3 linked regions of the Acidisarcina polymorpha genome follow. The protein of the gene in region 3 interacts with the protein of the main gene of each other region in a pairwise test. Links are inferred from orthologs where the notes say so. Each region holds a gene or a part of one and is shown on either strand. Other genes may lie near its edges.

What was found.
Region 1: the proteins of ftsZ (region 3) and ACPOL_RS17705 interact in binary tests that used the Escherichia coli proteins (3 or more experiments, as listed by UniProt). The link is inferred for Acidisarcina polymorpha from one-to-one orthologs.
Region 2: the proteins of ftsZ (region 3) and rlmN interact in binary tests that used the Escherichia coli proteins (3 or more experiments, as listed by UniProt). The link is inferred for Acidisarcina polymorpha from one-to-one orthologs.

What each region holds. Positions count from the first base shown.
Region 1 is NZ_CP030840.1:4,163,550-4,170,276, reverse strand. What follows is about bases 2,551-5,446. They hold ACPOL_RS17705 (rod shape-determining protein), read right to left. Parts: upstream 4,582-5,446; coding sequence 3,520-4,581; downstream 2,551-3,519. Other genes in these bases: ACPOL_RS17700 (SDR family oxidoreductase), read left to right, coding at 4,932-5,446; mreC (rod shape-determining protein MreC), read right to left, coding at 2,551-3,349. Outside these bases: mrdA (penicillin-binding protein 2), read right to left, coding at 1-815; rod shape-determining protein MreD, read right to left, coding at 870-1,391; more of mreC, read right to left, coding at 1,394-2,550; more of ACPOL_RS17700, read left to right, coding at 5,447-5,669. UniProt on the Escherichia coli protein: Forms membrane-associated dynamic filaments that are essential for cell shape determination. Acts by regulating cell wall synthesis and cell elongation, and thus cell shape.
Region 2 is NZ_CP030840.1:5,863,658-5,870,462, forward strand. What follows is about bases 2,076-5,049. They hold rlmN (dual-specificity RNA methyltransferase RlmN), read right to left. Parts: upstream 4,192-5,049; coding sequence 2,959-4,191; downstream 2,076-2,958. Other genes in these bases: ACPOL_RS25010 (oxygenase MpaB family protein), read right to left, coding at 2,076-2,693; ACPOL_RS25015 (hypothetical protein), read right to left, coding at 2,719-2,931; ACPOL_RS25025 (M16 family metallopeptidase), read left to right, coding at 4,247-5,049. In the rest of the region: ACPOL_RS24995 (S9 family peptidase), read right to left, coding at 1-534; ACPOL_RS25000 (META domain-containing protein), read left to right, coding at 772-1,245; fluoride efflux transporter CrcB, read right to left, coding at 1,282-1,653; more of ACPOL_RS25010, read right to left, coding at 1,725-2,075; more of ACPOL_RS25025, read left to right, coding at 5,050-5,521; ACPOL_RS25030 (type IV pilin protein), read left to right, coding at 5,750-6,262; ACPOL_RS25035 (LolA family protein), read left to right, coding at 6,271-6,805.
Region 3 is NZ_CP030840.1:1,407,716-1,414,445, forward strand. Bases 2,280-5,178 are described here. They hold ftsZ (cell division protein FtsZ), read right to left. Parts: upstream 4,485-5,178; coding sequence 3,075-4,484; downstream 2,280-3,074. Other genes in these bases: ACPOL_RS06185 (penicillin-binding transpeptidase domain-containing protein), read right to left, coding at 2,280-2,812; ftsA (cell division protein FtsA), read right to left, coding at 4,553-5,178. Also shown: ACPOL_RS06180 (NAD(P)H-hydrate dehydratase), read right to left, coding at 1-1,345; more of ACPOL_RS06185, read right to left, coding at 1,526-2,279; more of ftsA, read right to left, coding at 5,179-5,755; ACPOL_RS06200 (cell division protein FtsQ/DivIB), read right to left, coding at 5,760-6,730. UniProt on the Escherichia coli protein: Essential cell division protein that forms a contractile ring structure (Z ring) at the future cell division site. The regulation of the ring assembly controls the timing and the location of cell division.

The sequences.
Region 1 (6,727 bases), 2.8 Mb from region 3 along the record:
TGCGGATCCATGGCGATCATGGCTCCATTCCGGTCGCCAAGCGCTAGTTCCGCCGCTTTCTGAATGTCGAGATCGATGGTCAGCTTCAGGCTCGTCCCGGGCTTGGCGGGTTCCGTCCCCAACCTCCCTACCTCGCGACCGTGACTATCCACGACGACATCTCGCGAGCCATCAGCGCCTCGCAACAACTGGTCGTAACTCTGTTCGATTCCTGACTTGCCCACGACATCGCCCGGCTCATAGTAGGCATACTTCGGGTCGTTGAGCATGTCTTCGCTCACCTCCCCGACGTAGCCGATCAGATGGGCCGCAAAGCCGTCCCGGGGATAAAGCCTGCGCTGCTCGTCGACGGTTTCAAGCTCGGGAAATTCATCCCGGTGAGCCTCGATGAATTCCACTTCGTCCGGAGTAATGTCTTGCTTTAGCGGAAGCGGCTGATACTTCGGCGCCAGCCGGTAATGCTTGAGGATTGCGTCTAACTGCTCCTCGGTCATATGCAGACCGCGGGCGATCAGCGGCAAGTCGGGAGCGATGTCATGACCCTGCTCCCGAATGAGGAAGCAGGACACCGAGGGATAATTGTCGACGATCAATCGTCCTTCCCGATCGAAGAGTTTGCCCCGAGGCGCCAGGATCGGCACCTTGCGTATGCGGTTCTGCTCTGCCAGTGCACGATAATTATTGGCGCCGAGGATCTGCAGGCGCCATAGCCCGGAAAGCAGCACCGCAAGGATGCCCACGATCAAGTACTGAACGACTGTCAGCTTGATTGCCGGTTTCTCGTCTTTATTGTTCAAAGCATCTGGGTTCTGCATCGCACAATCCCCTGGGATCCGCCCAGTCCCACATTCCTGTATCTATATACAACGTTAATCCCGCCGCTTCGCGCGATCCAGCAGGGCAAACAGAACCACGGCGACAAGCGCATTCACCACCCCCCGGATCAACTCGTGCAACCAGCTCCAGTCGACCTCAAGACCCAGGAGGCGATGGGTGGTCAGCAGGAAAATGGCGCTATGAATCACGGTAAAGATGAATCCCAGCAACAGCCGGGTGGCATGGTTCTCCGTGTCAACCCGCACCCCGAGGGACGCGGCCAAGTAGCCGATGATGGCCTTCGCGATGCCGTTTACCCCGATGGGACGGTGAGTCAAAGCATCCTGGGCGACGCCAATCAAGGTACCGGTTAGGGTCGCAGCGATCGGATTCCGGGTGGTGATTGCAAAGTAAATCGTGACCAGCAGCGGCAGATCAAGAATGGCAAAGCGAGCGAAATGAAGGGTGATAAACGACTGCAAACCAATCGCCAGCAGCGGCACCAGCAGGTACAGGAAGAGCGGGTAAGATTGCTCCTCAACTTCTCGCCTGGAAGTGGCCGTCAAATTCGGCAACTCTAACGCCCTCCAGGAGGAGCTTGTTGCGGCGAAGTCTGCGGCCTGGTTCCTGGGCTCGTGGAAGTCGAAGGCCTGGTGGCGTTAGCCGGACGCGTAGCGTTGGCCGGGTTGATCGGAGAGCCGCCCGCGCTCGGCACACTCGTAGCAGAAGCTGCGACCCTGGGTCGCGGGGCGATGATCGAACCCATTCCAGCAGGCGTAAGAATGCCGGCACCATTGTCGGAAGGGATCACAATCCTCCGAGCTGGCGGGGTGCCCGAAGCCGAATTTGGAGTGGTACGGTTTATTCCGGACGACGTGCCTGCCGGAGCTCCCGCAGCTGAACTTGCAGTCCCCGCTGGAGTAGTTCGGCCGGTTCCTGAAGCTGGGTTCGAAGTGCTGCCGACAGTTCCCGCCGGAAGCGGGGCGGCCACGCTGCCGGCGGCAGAGGTCCTTGCTGGCCGGACAGCGGTACCATCAGCATTTGTAGTGAGACTGGTCGCCGCTGGCCTTCGGCTCGCATTTGAATCGGCGGGCTGCAGGGGCAGTACAAGACCAGAGCTGACACTTGCCGGCGTTCGCGCCAGTGATTTCGCGGGAGAAGTTGCACTGACGCTGCTGCTGCCCGCGCTCGCCGTCGTTTTCGCCGCCGAGTTCGCTCCGCTAATCGCCGCGGATCCGGTGACGGTCGAGGTTCCAGCGCTGGCGGTCGTCACTGGAGCCACTTTGGCTGGAAATCTATTCAGCGGTACAGCCGCCCTGGTCGCGCCGCCAATAGCCCCAGCATCCGTCGTCCTGAGCGTCCTTGCCGGGGTGGAAGTGCTCGCCTGGGTCGAGATGTCACGATGCAGTCCGGGGGGCGCGGCTCCTGGCGTCAAGCTCTCCGCCGCAGGCGCCGCTCCGGGTGTGTAGCGATCCGGACGTAAAGCTTGCGGTGGCCGCATGGGGCGCGCAGGATCTCCGGCTCCCGCAGTCGCCGCAGGGTTATCGGCGTCTGCGGTTTCGACCGAGATTGGCAGCGTCGTGTCTCGCAGGCTGGGCAGCTTCTCGGAAAGAATGTCCGCTGCGCGCTGCTTCTCGGCGAGCGCATCGATCTCGCTCTGCATCAGGTCCTTCTCTTGAGGAAAGGGCATTTTAGACGAGACTTCAGTGATAACGAGCACCTGTTCCAGCTTGGCCAGGTTGGCATCCGGCTTGACAATGACATTGACATACGAAGTTTCGGGATCGGCCACAACCCGGTCGACTACGCCCACCGGCAATCCAGGCGGATAGACCTGATCGCCGCCGCTGGTCAGTACTGCTTCTCCAGGCTTGATCCGTTCGTCGGGGGAAATATTGATGACCTGCGGCTGCCCGGAAGCATCTCCCTTGAGAACTCCGCGTATTCGCGTCGCCTCCAACATCACGCCGGCGCCGCTCGTCTGGTCCGAGATCAGCAGCACCTGTGCGGTGCCCGGGAAGACGTTCTTGACCTTCCCAACCACGCCATCGGGAGTGATCACCGGCATCTGCGTTCGCACCCCATCGTTGAAACCTTTATCGATGTAAATCACGTGCGCCTGATCGGTTCCCGAAGTTCCAATGACCTGCGCAGGCAGGGTCTTGTCGATGTACCGGCCTTTGAAGTCGAGCATCTCCCGGAGTTGTTGCCCTTCGCGAGCATCCTCAGCCAGGCTGGCCTGCTCCAGTCGCAGCCGCTGGTTCTCATCCTGAAGAGCTTCATTTTGCTGTCGCAGGTTGCGCAGGTAAATGTAATTGGACCAGGTGTTGCGCACCCCCAAACCGATGTCGTGCACCAGCCGTTCGGGCGGGGTGATCACACTCGCTACCCAATAGCGCCAGAGTCGGACGTTATGGCCGTCGGGCATGTCGGGCGCCGGACGCCGGACCTGCATGGCCAGCAGAACTACCTGCGCCAGGACTGCCAGCATCAGCACCAGGGCATTCTTATAGCGGCTGAAAATGGATTCCATATGATGCAGGAACCAGGGATCGAGAACCAGTGCCGAACAGATCGATTCTCCGCGTTCAAACCTTCGATCACTTTACAGAAAGTCGCGGAGCTGCACCGCGTGAAGAGGCATTTCGATCCGCTTTCCTAGTTCCTAACCTCCTATTCCCATTTCCTAGTCGTTGCCATTTCCTAATCGATCTTGATTTTTCGCAGCAAACTAAAGTCGCTCAGCATCTTTCCCGTACCCAGCACGACGCTGGCCAGAGGATCATCGGCGATCGAGACCGGCAATCCAGTTTCTTCGCGAATGCGCTTGTCCAGATTCTTAATGAGCGCGCCACCACCGGTCAGCACGATGCCCCGGTCGCTAATGTCGGCGCTCAACTCCGGAGGGGTGCGCTCGAGCGCCACCCGGATTGCATTCAAGATGGTCGAGATGCACTCAGTCAACGACTCCCGGATCTCGCTATCGTCGATGGTGATCGTCTTCGGCACACCCTCGATCAGATTGCGGCCCTTGATCTCCATGGTGAGCGGCTTGTCCAGGGGATAGGCCGATCCGATCTCGATCTTGATCTGTTCCGCGGTACGCTCGCCGATCAGCAAATTGTACTTCCGTTTCAGGTAATTCATGATGGATTCGTCCATCTGGTTCCCTGCCATCCTGACCGATCTGGAGTAGACAATCCCGGAAAGGGAAATCACCGCGATATCGGTCGTCCCACCCCCAATGTCGACCACCATGTTGCCGCTTGGCTCAGTAATCGGCAGTCCCGCGCCAATCGCCGCCACCATCGCCTGCTCGACCAGAAAGACCTCGCTCGCCTTCGCCCGGTAGGCGGAGTCCTCCACGGCACGCTTTTCCACCTGGGTGATCTCCGAAGGCACCCCGATCACGATGCGGGGATGCACCAGCATCTTGCGGTTGTGCGCCTTCTGGATGAAGTAGTTCAGCATCTTTTCGGTGATCTTGAAATCGGCGATGACGCCATCTTTCATTGGCTTGATGGCGACGATGTTCCCCGGGGTGCGGCCAAGCATCTCCTTGGCCTCTTTGCCGACCGCCTCGACCTCACCGGTATTCTTGTTAATCGCGACGATCGAGGGCTCATTGACGACAATGCCTTTACCCCGGGCGTACACCAATGTGTTCGCCGTGCCCAGGTCGATAGCCAGGTCGCTCGAAAAGAGACTGAAGAGCGAACGCACCCCGTGCGACCGCGACGAACGCGAATAACCATTCAATGACATGGATTAGGGACTTTTCTTTAGACTCAGCCCTATTGTAAGGCCAGCGACTGATTGATGCCCCGGAGGGAACATGGTAAGCCACCGTTCACGCCATCTGCCCTCGAAACGGGAACCGTAAGGTTGCCGACAGTCCAGCCCGGAATCGTGAGTCCTGCATCAAGCCGTGAGATCAAGGATGGGTCAGGTCGATCTTACCGGGCGGCAATTGGAGAACCGAAATACAGCCCCGGCCAACCTTCAAATACACCCGGCCGACCTTAGCGGAGTGCCCCGCAAAGGGGCAGATCCCCCGAAACCTTGCTCCCTTCCTCTACGCTTCGTCATCTACTGCGTACAGGAGAAAGCTACTCATGGCACAGGATAAGAAAGTCGCCCTCATCACCGGGGCAAATCGCGGCATCGGCTTCGAGACCGCGAAGCAACTCGGAGACAATGGCATTATCGTCGTAGTCGGCGCACGTAAACTTAGCGACGCGGAACAGACTGCAGCCAGCCTCAAACAAGCAGGAGTGGACGCTCGTCCCGTGAAATTGGATGTCACCAGCGCTGAGGACCGCGCCGCAGCAGCAAAATATGTCACCGACACCTTCGGCAAGCTCGACATCCTGATCAACAACGCCGGAATCTCGGGAACTGAGGGACTAGTTACCCAAACCATCGAGACGCCCGAAGAGCAGCTCGTTTCGGTCTTTCAAACCAACGTGTTCGGCGTCTTCTCGGTTACCAAGGAATTTCTGCCGCTGCTCAAGAAGAGTCCGGCCGGAAGGATTGTCAACCTGTCCAGCATCCTCGGATCGCTCACCCTTCACGCCGACCCTAATAGCCCGATAGCCGAATTCAAGAACTTCGCCTACGATGCCTCAAAGTCGGCGCTCAATGCCTTTACGATCCACCTGGCGCATGAATTAAAGGGGACGCCGATCAAGGTGAACTCAGCTCACCCCGGTTGGGTGAAAACCGAGATGGGGACTGATGCGGCGCCGATGGAAATTCCGGATGGCGCGAAAACCAGTGTAGAGCTGGCGCTCCTCGGAGCCGACGGACCAAATGGCCGGTTCATTCATATGGGTGAAGAACTGCCCTGGTAATCACACCGGCCGGCAGAAATCATCCTGCTAATGTTGGACCGGGATCGGCAGGCGGCTATCTCTTGGGCCGGAAGTTGCCTGTTTTTGCCAGTCAATCGTAATAGGCGCGACGTGCGCCGTTGCGGTTGGCTCAACGCTATGGCCGCGGCGTCAAGTCAGGTTATCCGCCTTTTTGCCGTCGCGGCCTTTGCACTCTGCAGTGAGCAGTTTCATTTCGGAACAATCCCGTTCAACCTATATCTCAAAGGTGAGCGAAATTGCTCAGGTTTACCTGCATGTCCCTCTTTAAGCTGACCCTACATTAGAGGTTTCATAGCACACACACGGTCCCGCCTTCCACTTGCTTCCATTCGCCGCATCATAAAAAACCTCGAGGTCCTCCAACGTCATTTCCGCCTCTCCAGCATCACCTCTAAGGAAAGCCCACCCGAAAGTGGGCTGCGTTCCTTCGAGAAGGCTCCAGCCTGCTCTTCACGGTTTCCATAATCCTCCGGGCGGCGTGCGCGCTTGACACGCCAAATGAGTGCATCGTTCCATCTTTCCCGAATCGACATCAGAATCGGCGTCATTTTGAGCATCGGAATGTCCACCGCGCCCTTCAGGGCCTAGACTCGAACCAACGAGTAAATTGACTTCATGATCCAAATTGATCATCTTTTCTGCCAAAAATGATTTCAATTTCTAACGTGCTGCACTGGTTATGCAGCGACGGTTCCTTTCTGGATTTTATTGAGCTAATGGAGCCGCACCTCAATCGTTGATTAGTTGCGATCAGAGAACCCGCCTGAAAACTCGGCGAGGATTGTGAGAAGCCGTCTCCCTGCAGGGGTTTGGGTGGAAGCCTAACTCCTTTGACGACTCCTCCATCCCGGCAACAGGAAAGGGCCTGGATATTAGGTGGTTCTAGGCCCCTTCTTTAAGACCGGCCGGGTCATCACTTCCTCGATGCCCCATGGACCAAGCTTCCGTGCATGCAAGATGCAATCCGGTCCAGGATTCAAGCCGGGCAAGATTCGAAGCCCGCCCAAACCCCGGAGAGGTCTTTGTTCCAGCGTTCT
Region 2 (6,805 bases), 4.5 Mb from region 3 along the record:
GATCATCCACAGGTTGTGCTGGCGAACAAAACCCACCCAGTGGCCGTCGGGAGAAAGCTGCACGTCCCCAATTACTTCTTCGCCGGAGATCAAGGTGCGAGTCTGCAGGGTCTTCCGATCCAGCCAGACTATACTTCGATCGCTGTGCAGCAGAAGGCCGGCGCTGTCAGGGCTCCACTCCAAGCCAACCTTCTCCCGAGGAGGTGGAGCCATCGTGCCCTTATCACCCTTCGCCGTGGCGGGGAAGAGATGGTCGATCTGGCTTTGGTTCAGCAAAACGGTTGGCTGCTTGCCGAGTGAGTCCACTCCATCGAGTTCGAGGCGAAGGCCAAATCCACTATCGAGCGACTTAAAGTAGACGATATTGCCGCTATCGGGACTCCACCAGAATTGCTTGCCCTGGGACTCTGGAGGCACGGCCGCAGCGCAAACGTCCTCGATACCGATGCCGGGCGATTTCGCGGCGGCGGGAGGCAGATCTCCCCCGGGGCGCTGAGCGAGAAGAATGCAGCCTTGCGGAAGAAACAATGCCAACGAAAGCGTAAGCCATTTCCGCAAAGTGAATGTCTTTTGTAGGGAACCCAACCACGCAGAATGATCCTTACGACTCTCTTCGACGAAACGCAAAGCTCACCTCGGAATAGGATGTGTTTGTTTCCAAGCTAACATCCCAATCTCTCGGGAATCCGGGCGTTCGCCGCTTCGGCTCCAAACTGCTCCCTAAACTGCTCTATGATTCTTGAAGCAATCCCATCCTGGGGAGGACTGACAGTGTTTCCGAAGCTTCTATTGACGTGGGTGGCCGGTCTCGCGGTCGCCGGCTCTTCGGGGAATGCACAGACGCAGGCGCCGCCGCCGGATAACAGAATTCCTGAGAGCTCCTCGGCCTCCTCAAGATTGAGCGTGACCGAGACCCAGTGGAATCTGGTGGAATTAAATGGCAGTCCAGTAAGCTCCAGGTCTCCTGGAAGTCAGCCATATATATATTTGCAGACGCAAGGGGATAAGTTGAGCGGATCCGGGGGCTGCAACCGGTTGTTCGGGTCGTTCGATCTCAGTGGAAGCTCACTCCAGTTCCACTCCGTCGCGCAAACGCTGATGGCGTGTCCGGGGAACTCCGCCGAGCGTGAGTCCGCCTTGCTCGACGCGCTTAAGTTGACCACCAGCTTTCAAGTCTCGGGAGACGTTCTCCTGCTTCGCGTGGACGATCGGGTACTGGCTCGATTCCAGGCGAAAAAGAAGTAGTTTGGCATTGGGTTCGACGACAGAAGCAAAATCGGATTACCCAAAAAGCTTACTTGTCTGGATCCCGAGGTAAACCGCTCCATATCCAAGAACAACGCTCGATCCGACGTAGAGGAGAGCGATCGCCGGGTTTTCTTGTGCTGCTCGAAAGGTCTCAAACTCAAAGGTAGAGAAGGTCGTGTAAGCGCCGACGAACCCGATCGGTACGGCAAGACGCCAGGCGCTGGGCAGCTCAGTGTGCGCATCCAGGATCGAGAGCGCCAGGCCAATAACGAAACAGCCCGTGATGTTAATCACGAAAGTCCCATAGGGAAAGCGTGTCCCCATGCGGCTGTAGATCCAGGCTCCCAATGTGTAGCGGGCAAGCGATCCAAGCGCGCCGCCGATGGCTACCCAGACGAATTTCATTCCGTTGCGACCTCCCCTGCACTGGTTTATTACCAATGAAGCCGTTTCAGCAGGATAGCAGTGAGAGGAACTTACATCTCGCCGCGAAACATGGTGTGCCGCTGGCCCATCCAGAAACGATTGCTCACCTGCACCAGCAGCCCTGGCTTACGACCTTGCAACCGCCGAATTGCTTCCCGATACGGACCCACAAACCTCAAAAATCGCGGCAATCTCGGGTAAATTTGCGGCAGTCGGGCAAACGCCCGGCGTGCTGCCGCCTGCTCGTTTGGCCCGAAGTCCAACTCAAAGGCATCGCGAAGGGGTGCGGGCATCCACGCCGCCGTGAGCGCGCAATACCAACCCGGGATGGGGATCCAGGAGCCGCGGCCGTGCAGAATGCGCTGCGATAGTTCCCGGGAAAGCGTATTGACGCCGAGTTTACCCGACGCCAACATTGCGAGATTGTAGCGCTCGAAGGCTTCCCAATCCCGCGGCAGAAGTTCGCCGGGAATGCCGAAGAGAGCGGCCATGGTCTTGCTCTCTGTGTAGTAGCTCTCTCGCTCGTTAGGCGGTAAGGCCGGAAGCACGCTTTCGTAGGCAATGAGCGCACTCTCAACCAAGGTGGAATAAACCCAGCAAAGCGCGTTTGCCTCGTTGGCCTGGTAGCGCGATCCACGAGAATAGGCCGCAGCCGACTCGGGCAGTTCTCCTTCAATGTGGGAATGCAGCTGATACAAATGCCTGGAGGCGGCCAGCGCCTGAGCGCGGGTGCCGAACACCATAGTGAAGATGACCCGGAAGGTGTTGTGGAATCGCTCAAGCGGGTCGTTTCTTAAGTTGGAATGCTGGTCGAGCGCTGCAGCTACCCAGGGATGAGCCAACTGCAGCAATGCTGCCCGCCCGGCGCCGAGAAACAGCGCAGCCTCTCGATTGACCTTCCAGCTGATCGATTCGGGTCCAAAGATGCCTCCTTTAGGATCTGCCTCGCGGTCACCAACCCAGGCACACAGCGACTCAAATGTTTCTCGCGTAATCGGCAGATCTGCATCGCTCATCATGAATTTCGATGCGATTCTTCAACCTTCAGCCATCGGGATGTTGCTCGCGAGCATCCCCTGACCGTTGCCATAGCGCCTCGAGCTCCGCCACATCGCGGGCTGCACCACCAGCTCGAATCTCGAAAGAACGCAGCGCTGCTTCCAAAGCATCGATGACGAACTCCTCGATCGTTACCTGCCGATCCTCTGCCGCAGCAGCCAGGCGACCTTGATATTCGGGGCTGAGTTGAATTTTCACCGGCAAGCGCCTCAACCCGTTCTTCGGCTAACTGACCGTTCGCTTGAGTTGTCCGCACGCGGCAAAGATATCCAATCCTCGAGGCTTGCGCACGAAAGTGGGAATGCCCGAGCGAATCAGCTGCTGTTGAAAGGCAGCGACGCTGCCGGCCTCTGGCTTATCAAATTCGACCCCCGGTCCGGGATTCCACACGATGAGATTAACCTTGGCCGGGACATTTGCTCGGCGTAGAAGCCGCGCCACTTCCTCCGCCTGCTCCTGCCGGTCATTAACCCCTCGAAGCAGGACATATTCGAAGGTCAACCGTTCTTTCGACCGGAGGGGCACTTGGCGGGCGGCGTCGATCACATCGCCAATGGCCCACTTGCGGGTTACCGGCATAATGCGTTCGCGAACTTCGTCGTTTGGAGCATTCAACGAGATTGCCAGCTTCGGCCGGATCCGCTCAGCTGCGAAGCGAAGAATCCCTGGAACGATGCCTGAGGTGGAAACCGTCATCCGCGATTCGGCAATTCCGACCTCAGCGACCAGCAGCCGCACGGCATCCATGAACGCGTCGTAATTTAGAAATGGCTCGCCCATTCCCATAAAGACCAGATTGATCCGGTCGCGACCGATCTTGACCCCCTGAAGCTTCAGGACGGCGACCACTTGCCCGGCAATCTCTCCGGCAGAGAGGTTGCGTTGAATCCCCAGCTTTGCAGTGAGGCAGAACTGACAGTTGACCGCGCAGCCTATCTGGCTGGAGATGCAAATGGTCGCGCGGTGATGCTCCGCTTCGCCAGTGCTTAGCTCTTCCACACCGGCATCGGAACCGTCTCCGGACTCGCCGTCGTCTCCATCTGGCATCCAAACCGTCTCCACCGTCTTTTCGTCTTCCCCTGCGATCAGGTAGCGCTCGGTTCCATCCTTCGACCGGAAGGTCTGAACGATCTTTGGCCGGCCTACCTGGTATCCGGCGTCGATGAGGCGCTCCCGTAGCTCTTTCGGCCAGGTGGTGAGCTGGTCCAGATGCTCGATCCAACCCCGGTAGAGCGCATCAGAAAGCTGCTTTGCCCGATAGGCAGGTGTGGCGAATTTTCCACATATATTCGTAAGTTGCTCAATCGAAAGCCCAAACAGGGAATTCACCGCCGGAGCCTGTGGAACGTCTAAAATAGAGAAGCCGCTGTTCCCATCCGGTGCGCCCGCAAGATTGTCCTCGTCCGTTTCAACTTGTAAGCGGTTTGGCGCTTTGGGTGGCATTCCTTCAGTCTGCATTGTGTCGCTGCTGCTGTACAGGCCCGGCTCGGAACGAGAGGGATTTCGAAAAAATATGATCAACGAACGCAACATACGACGTACTGTTTTGCCGAATGGCTTGACCATTCTGACCGAACGCATGGAGCATGTTCGCTCCGTCGCCATGGGAATGTGGGTCCGTGCTGGTTCCCGTCACGAATTGCCGGAAGTGAATGGCATCTCCCACTTCGTCGAGCACATGGTTTTCAAAGGGACCAAGTCGAGGAGCGCCCAACACATTGCCCGCGAAGTCGACGCCATCGGGGGCAATCTGGATGCCTTCACTGGCAAAGAGACCGTCTGCTTTAACATTAAGGTGCTCGACGAGCACGTTCCGCCGGCGCTCGATGTGCTGTCCGACCTGGTGCTTAACCCGGTTTTCGCGAACGAGGACATCTCTCGCGAACGTGGCGTCATCCTCGAAGAGATCAAGATGGACGAGGACAACCCCGACTATCTGGTTCACGAAATTTTCACCCAGAATTTCTGGAAGGACCATCCCTTAGGCAAGCCGATCCTCGGGACCAAGGAGACGGTGCGCCGTTTTGAGCAGGACACTCTTTTTGACTACTACGGGCAGCGGTTCGTCGGCGGGAACATGATCTTTTCCGCAGCCGGCAACCTCGAACATGACGCCTTCGTCGAGAAGGTCGTGCGCCGCTTCGAGTCAGTCTTGCCGGGAAACCATGAAGGCGGCGATGCGGCGCCAAAGACGGCGGCCCGGATCAGCCTGCGCAATAAGAAATCCTTGGAGCAGGTCCAACTATGCCTTGGCGTTCCGTCGCAGCCGATCGCTCACGAACAACGCTACGTCACCCTGATCCTGAACACTGTGCTCGGCGGCGGCATGAGCTCCAGGCTTTTTCAGACCGTACGCGAAGAGCGTGGCCTGGCCTATTCGATCTACAGCGACCTGAATCCATATCGGGATACCGGCTCACTGTGCGTCTATGCGGGAACTTCCTCATCCAAGGCAGTCCAGGTCATCGAGCTCGTCATGACCGAATTCCGCCGTCTCAAAGAAGAGCTGCTGCCTGCCGACGAACTGAGGCGCGCAAAGGACCAGCTGAAGGGAAATATTCTGCTGTCGCTCGAAAGCTCCATGTCGCGCATGTCCAATCTGGCGCGCCAGGAGATGTATTTCCAATATTTCTTCGGCATGCAGGAGATCCTGGACAAGATCGAAGCAGTCACTGCTGAACAGGTGATGGAAATGGCGCAATCGATCTTCAGGCCGGAAGAGGTGGCGGTGACATTACTGGGTAGACTCGACGGGTTGAAGCTGACGCGGAGGGAATTAGCCTGCTAAGCGAGCAGCGGCTGGCGCTGCTCGCTTGCAGATCTTTATCCGTCGCGAAGGGTGCCGGAAGACGCGCTAAGGCCGAATTTCGGACCACCCGGGTTCGTCGGCAGCTTTCCATCGGGTTGCTTGCTGAGCGTTCGCTTTCCCCTTTGCGTCTACATCAATTAGGATTGCCCTCGGAAAGCTTTCTAACAGGACACTGCACCCATGAAGCGTAGCCTTTTGAAGATTTGCATGACCCGCTCCGCCGAGCGCCGCCGCCAGCACGAAGGCGGCTTCACATTAATGGAATTGCTGATCGTTATTTCGATCATGCTGATCCTCATGCTTATAGCGATTCCCAATTTCTCCAGTATGAAGAGCCAGGCCAATGAGACGTCTGCCATCCAGTCGCTCCGCGCCATTTATCAGTCGCAAATTCAATATCAAACCAACTATCCCGCGCAAGGTTTTGCCTGTGCTTTGAGTACGTTAGGCGGGGCAGCCTCTTCCGGAGCGCCAAGTCCGCAAAGCGCTCAGGTGTTGCAAAGCGATCTTGCCAGCGGGCAAAAGAGCGGCTACACCTTCAGCATCGGAAATTGCACCAAGGTCAACGTAAACAATCAGGATATGTACACCAGCTACGAAGCGTTCGCTGTACCGCAAGCGATCGGCAAGACGGGCCATCGTGGATTTTGCATCGACCAGCAGGGTGAGATCAAGGCTGACCCGGCCGGCGGCACGAACTGTACCCAGCCCTTGCAGTGAGGGATTCGTTGCCGGGTTTTCGTCTTGCGCGGATGCGGCTGCTCCAATCCGTCGGCAAGTTCAAGACGGGCAACTTGGGCGGTGATAGCGCACCTTCCGTCCGCTACTGCGCTTTAGGATTCGAAGCCAGGCGATCCATTGGGCTTCTTCTGCTCTGCGCCGCCCTTGCTCTTTCTCGGCAGTCCTGGTCTGAAGAACACCAACCCCTCGAACTCAGCGCCTCAGTTCTTGCAGCGCGGGTTGATCATCACTACAACGCCCTTCACTCCCTTCGGGTCAACTTTTCACAAGAGTATGACGGCATGGGCCAGCACCGGCGGGAGAGCGGGATGCTCCTGCTCAAGAAACCCGGACGCATGAAGTGGAGCTATGCGCACCCCCCCGGCAAGCTGTTTGTCCTCGACGGCAAGGACGCTTATTTTTATTCGCCGGGACAGTCGGAGGTACAACGAGTCTCGGCGAAGAAGCTCGACGACTTGCGCTCTCCGCTGCGCTTTCTTCTCGGTCATGCCGAATTGGCCAAGGAGCTTCAGGATCTTCGGA
Region 3 (6,730 bases):
TGCCTCCCTTCGCCATACCCGGGTTGCCGGTAGTGTTTACGGCGACCGCGCCGTTGGGATGCGCTATCAAAGTTCGCCAGCCTTTGAGGACAACGGTAACCTGATGACGCGTGGCGAAGTTGCGAGCAGTATTCTCGCGATCCGCCTGAACGTCCTTGACACTCCCACCGATGAGTCTCGCCATCTCGCCCGGGTGAGGCGTGATGATCACCGGGCGCTGGCTTCCGTCGAGAAGCTCGGGGTTCTTCGAGACGATGTTCAGGGCGTCAGCGTCAAGGACCAGAGGCAATCGCGACTGTCTAACCAGTTCGATCACAAATTCGGCCGTTTCCGGATGCTGGGAGATCCCGGGACCCACGGCCAAAACCGTGATCTTCTCGATCAAAAATTTGAGGCGTTCAGGATCTGCGTTGACGCGAGCGATCTCCCCGTGTTTGCCCTGAACCAGGGGGACAGTCATGAGCTCAAGTGCGGCGCGCGCCACCGTCGGGAGAATTGATTCCGGAACCGCGGCCGTCACCAGTCCAGCGCCGGCGCGAAGAGCTGAGACCGACGCCATTGCAGCAGCTCCCGCCGTCCCTTTTGCTCCTCCTACGACGAGAACGTGGCCAAACATTCCCTTGTTGCTGTCTGGAACGCGGGGTTTATGGGAGACTTCGGCTGCCGCACCGCTCCACGTCAAGCCAGTCGTTGAAATGATGGCTTCTTCGGGAGAACCAATCCCGGCGACCACGATCCCCCCTCGCGTCATGTTGCCAAATAGGTGGGCCGGCTTCGGTGCGGTGAAGGTGACAACTGCATCGGCACGGAAGGCCCCAGGCGAGTCGGCCCCGCGCGAGTCGGCGTCCCACCCGGACGGAAGATCGACGGCAACCACCGGCGCTTCGAGGCCATGGATGCGTTCGGCGAGGGCAGCCACGACGCCACGCAAGGGGGGCTGGAAGCCAGTTCCTACGACGGCATCGAGAAATAGTTCAGTATTGCTGAAAAGCGCTCGGACAGAAGGTTCGTCGAGCGCTGCTTCGTCCTTCGCGAAGAGGGCCCGCTGCGGAAGGCGCTCAAACATGACCTTGGCATCGCCCTTGAGGTCAGCCGCTTCTCCAAGAAGCAGGACAGCGACGACCCGTCCAGCCTCGGCGAGTGCGCGGGCGGCCACAAAGCCATCCCCACCATTGTTGCCCCGTCCGCAAAGAATCGTGATGCGGGCATAGTCGGGAAACTCGCGAAGCACAAAGCGAGCAACCGCTGCGCCGGCATTCTCCATCAGCGTCGTCGCAGCGACGCCATATTGCTCGACCGTCCGTACGTCGACTTCGCGCATCTCTTTAGCGGTAAGAATCTTCATTGGCACCCAGCGCATTCTACTAGTGTCGTCGATGCCAAGCAGAGGGCGTCTTGGCATCTCCGGGGAAGAAGCTGATCGAACGCACTCTCCTGCAATTTTGACCGACTTCTCTTTATTCTCCGCCGAAAAACAAACGGCCTCCAGTCGGAGGCCGGTCTTGAATGACTAACCCTTGCATTGTTATTGCGAGACGCCCAGCACGGTAGCATTGCCTGGCGCGGTTGATTGATCCGGTGCCGATTTCTCCACGAAGTAGCTGTGGTCCCAAAGATTCCGATAGAAGACTCCGGTCAACTCCGCGGCGCGAGGTCCGAAGGTGGGACGTCCTCCTTCGAGGAAGAAGACCGTGACTATGCGTCCATATTGGGTATCTGCGTAGGAAGCAAACCAGCCAAACCGGGTGCCATTGTTCGAGCAGGTGCCGGTCTTGCCCATCACCGGAAACTCGTTGAAGTTTGCACGGAGGCTGCGGGCGGTACCGTAAAGAGTCGCAGCGTGCATACCGTCCTGGATTTCTGGAATCACTTTCGAAATATCGAGGGTGCGCTTGATCTTAGGATGATAATCAAGCACCTCCTGGGGCGTGGTTGGATGCTGGAGGTAGTAAAGGGTCCCTCCATTTGCAATGGAGGAGACGAGAGCACCCAACTGCAGCGGCGTCATCGAAACGCCCTCGCCGAAGCTGCACATTCTGCCGACGCCGCCCTGAGCCTCTGGAAGTACCTCGTCTGGATAGGTGCCCAGGGTCTCGCCCGGGATATTGTAGCCAGCCAACTCCCCCAGACCAAACTGATTTGCATAATGGCGAACTCGCTCAAATCCGAGGGTCCGGCCGAGGGTCTCAAAATAAAGGTTGTTGGAGTGGGCCAGAGCCTCGGTGAGCGTCATGTGATAGCTGCCGCCCAGGTTGACCGGAGTGTCCTTGGTAATAATGCCTTCCTGCAGTGCTGCCAAGGCAACAGAAACCTTGATCGTCGAGCATGGTTCGGCGCCCCCGCTCAAGGCGAGCTTCTGGTTCACCATGGCGAGAATGCGGCCGTTCTTCGGATCGATGGCCACAACCGTACCATTCATATTTCCTAGAGCTTCGACCGCAGCCGCTCTGACCACCGGGTCTTCCCCGGCGGTGACGTCCCCGGTGGTCAGGTCGGCGTCGACAAACGAGCTTCCCGTAAATCGCTCGAACGAACGGCGCCGGCGGTAAGCCAGGCTCGCCCTCCGCATGCCCGCCCTTCCGGAGGAATGCACGACGGTATGAGCACCCGCGTAGCCAGCTGCATGGACCGCTCGTCTTTGAAGCGTCGATGCATGAGCAGAATGCGCAGAGACTGCATGCAACGCGGTGGCCTGTCCGGCATGATGGTGGACGTGATGGACGGTCGCTGCTACGCAAACCGGCGACATCGCCGCTCCCAGCGGCATTAGAAGGGACGTCAATAATGACTTTATGAGTGTGTTCAGTTTCATAAATTTCAGGTCTCTAGAAGAACGGGTACCCTCAGAGTGTAATGATCGGTAAGGTAAGGCATTTCTTCTCTTGCTGCTAAATTCCAGCCGGAGTCCCAAAATAGTAAGATGCCTTCCAAATCGGGATACAACCAAAACCGCCGTGAACCGGAAGTAATTTAGACCCGGAGCCAGCGTCGCGGTTGCGCGACCTCGGGACATCCACCTGAAACCTCAAAGCTGAATCACTCCCTCAGTGTAAACCTGTCTAAGTGTAAACCTGTCACAGCCCTCCCCGACGCAAAAACGCTGGGACGTCGAGGTCTTCCCGTTCCGTGTCATGCTCCTCAGCGTCCAAGGACCCGCTGTACATGCGCGGCTGTGGCCTATTTGCAACCATCACCAGATGCTCTTTCGGCGCGCCCTCCACGTCCTCTCCTTCTCGACTTGCAAAATCAATCGGCTGCAGGAAGTCCACGTCGTGGGTGGGGTCCGCCACGGCCGTGATATTCGGGGAAGTCGGCTCCTCCATCCTCAAAGAACCGGTGGAGTAGACGATGACGGGCGGTTCTTCCGGCTTCCGGAAAGAGGCCGCTTCGTCTCGAGCCTCTCCGGCGAATCGCGGAGTGTCATTCGCAGTCTCACTGCGGACGAACGCCATCGGCGGGACATGGGCATTGAGCACAGAATTTAGCATGCGCTCGCGGCGTTCCGGTTGCTCCTGGCGAAAACCGGTCGCGATCACTGTGATTTTGACGTCGTCACCCATGGCTTCATCGAGCACCGCGCCGAAGATGATGTTGGCATCTTCATGGGCGGCATTCTGGATCAGGCTGGAAGCTTCGTTGACCTCGCTGAGCTTGAGTGTGCTCGAACCGCTGATGTTGATGAGGATGCCGCGCGCTCCGTCGATGGCTCCATCTTCGAGCAGAGGAGAGGCCATCGCAGCCTGCGCCGCTTCAATGGCGCGATTCGCGCCGGCTCGCATGGCTGTTCCCATGACCGCATAGCCCATTCCAGCCATGGTGGTCTTCACGTCGGCGAAATCGCGATTGATGATGCCGGGAATGGTGATGATGTCTGAGATCCCCTGCACACCCTGCCGCAGGACGTCATCCGCGATCCGGAATGACTCGAAGAACCCTGCATCTTTGGCGACGGCCAACAGCTTCTCATTGGGAATCACGATCATCGTGTCCACGCTTTCGAGCAATTCCTCCATGCCGCGCTCGGCCTGCTTCATCCGCCGTTTACCCTCGAAGCCAAATGGCCGGGTGACCACGGCCACGGTAAGCGCTCCCATCTCGCTGGCTAAAGACGCAATCACTGGTGCCGCACCGGTCCCGGTGCCGCCACCCAGGCCGGCCGTCACAAAAACCATGTCTGCGCCTTCGAGGGCCTCGATGATCTTGTCCGAGTCCTCGAGGGCGGCACGGCGGCCGACGTCCGGGTTCGCGCCGGCGCCGAGTCCGCTGGTCAGCTTCACTCCGAGCTGTAGTTTCACCGGAGCCTGACAAAGCTGGAGCGCCTGGACATCGGTATTCGCTGCGATAAACTCCACGCCCTCGACCCGGGCCTGAATCATTCGATTGACTGCGTTGCCGCCCCCGCCGCCAACGCCGATCACCTTGATCTTCGCGCTGCGCGGCATCTCTTCCTGGTACTGAATACGAATTCCTTCCGGATAGCTCATTGTTTGGCTCCTCTGTTCCGAATCTCTCTCTTCAATCCGTCTGCTGATCCTGTTTGTGGCGAACACGGTCAAATGGTGCCGGCGAACATCGCCCTCAGCTTGGCCTTCAACCCGCCGTCTTCAGCCGCCCGCAGCACTCCGGTGCGATGCGAGTAAAGCAGCATGCCTACGAGGACCGCGCACTCTGGCTCGGCCAGCTCTTCGGGCATCCGCGAAACTTTCACCGGCGAGCCGATGCGTGCCGGAACGCGGAGCAGGCTTTCAGCGACTTCCAGTAGTCCCGCCATCCGTGCGCCTCCTCCGGTCAGAATGCAACCCGCTCCGAGCGCCTCGAGCACCCCGCCCTGACGGAGATTATCGCGGAGCATATAGAACAACTCGCGCGCCCTTGGTTCGAGCATTTCGGCGATGACCCGCTGGCGAATCACCCGGCCGTCACTCAGGGTGAGCTCGCTCGAATTCGGAACGGCGGTGACCACCGAATGTCCGAACTCGAGCTTCAACCACTCCGCCTCGGGTACGGGTACGTGCAGCCCCTGAGCCAGGTCGTTGGTGAAGTGGTCACCACCGATCGGTATGGCGGCCGTATGGGCCACCGATCCTTCGAAGAACACGACCAGTTCAGTAGACCCGGCGCCGATATCGATAAGACAGGCGCCAAGCTCGCGCTCGTCCGCAGAGACAATTGCCTCAGCCGCGGCGATTGCCTCGAAGATGGTCTCCGTTACCTCAAGACCAGCCTTGTTAGCGCAGGTGATGATGCTTTGAAGGACCCCGCCGGAGCAGGTCGACAAGTGCAGGTTCACTTCGAGCCTGGTGCCGACCATCCCCACCGGATCATGAATGCCCGGCTGGTCGTCCAACAGGAATTGCTGCGGCAGCAAATGGATCACCTCGCGGTCGGCGGGCAGAGAAACCGATCGGGCGCGATCCACTGCAGCTCGAACATCTTCACGGGTGATCTCCCGCAACCGGGTCCCCAGACTGATGCCGCCGCGACTGTTTACTCCACGAATATGCTGGCCGCCGACACCGATGACGCAATGCTCGATCACCCCGCCGGCAAGCCGTTCAGCTTCGGTGGCAGCCTGGTTGATACATTCAGTTACCGGGCCAAGTTCGGCGATCAATCCCTTGCGCATCCCTCTGGAATCGATCATGGCATGACCGCGATACCGCAGCGCCCCTTCGTGCAGTTCGGCAACCAGGACGCGGGTCTTGGCGCTCCCGACATCGATGACCGTAATGAGATCGTCTGCTCTCTGACTCATGCTTCTAATTCCTGACCGGCTGGTCGTGGAAGGTTGCCGCACTTCGGCGCGGCGCTGGTTTCTTGATCCCTGTCTTCTTGCTCGCCGCAGCCATCTGCCGCGCCGCTCGCGGGGAGATGGCGCTGGCCTCCGCCTTCAAGTCGTCCATGGTCTTTCCGGCCGCGTCCTGCCCGGGAGCAATCGATGCCCCCTTTTGCATCTCGAGAACTACCTGACGCTCATAACGAAGGTCCACAGAGGCCAGCTTTGGATATTCCTGCTTCCACTCGGTTAGATGCTGCTGATAATTGCGCCATCGGGTCAGAAAATCCTGGTCGCCGAGATGCAGCAACAGATCGCTTCCCTCGGATGCCACTACCGCTCTCACATCTTCGGGATCGGAGAGGTCGACTTCGCTCAGCTGGTTCGAGATTTTATCGCCTCCCGAGTCGAGTTCCGCAACGAAGCGCTGATAGAGCTTCATACGCGCGGACCGCGTCGATTGCGGATCACTGGCAGTGATTCCGGTGACGACTGCAAACGAATAATGTTTGGCAGCGATCGTCTTCGGATCCATGGCCAGCAACACGCCATCGCGATCGACCAGGCCAATCTTGTTGCCGGTGCGCACAAAGGCAATCGGGGTCCGCTCGACCACCGCGACCCGCAACTGGTCCGGAAGCAGACGCATGACCGTGGCCCTTTCCACCCAGGGCAGACGCTCGAGATCGGCGCGACGCTCCTGAAGTGGGACAAAGAAGACATTCCTACCCATGTCGCCGCCAAAAACACTGAGCAACTCTGCTTGAGTCACCTCAGAATTTCCCAGTATTTGAATATTTTCCGAAGAATCGATGCGAAAGCGAGGGTCGTGCGCAGCAAAGTGACGAATGACAATCGCCAGCCACACAAGGCCACCGGTCAGCGCAACGACGCCAGCAGTAATGCCGATTCGGCCCCAACGACCTCGAGGGATGATGCCGCGACGAACGGCAA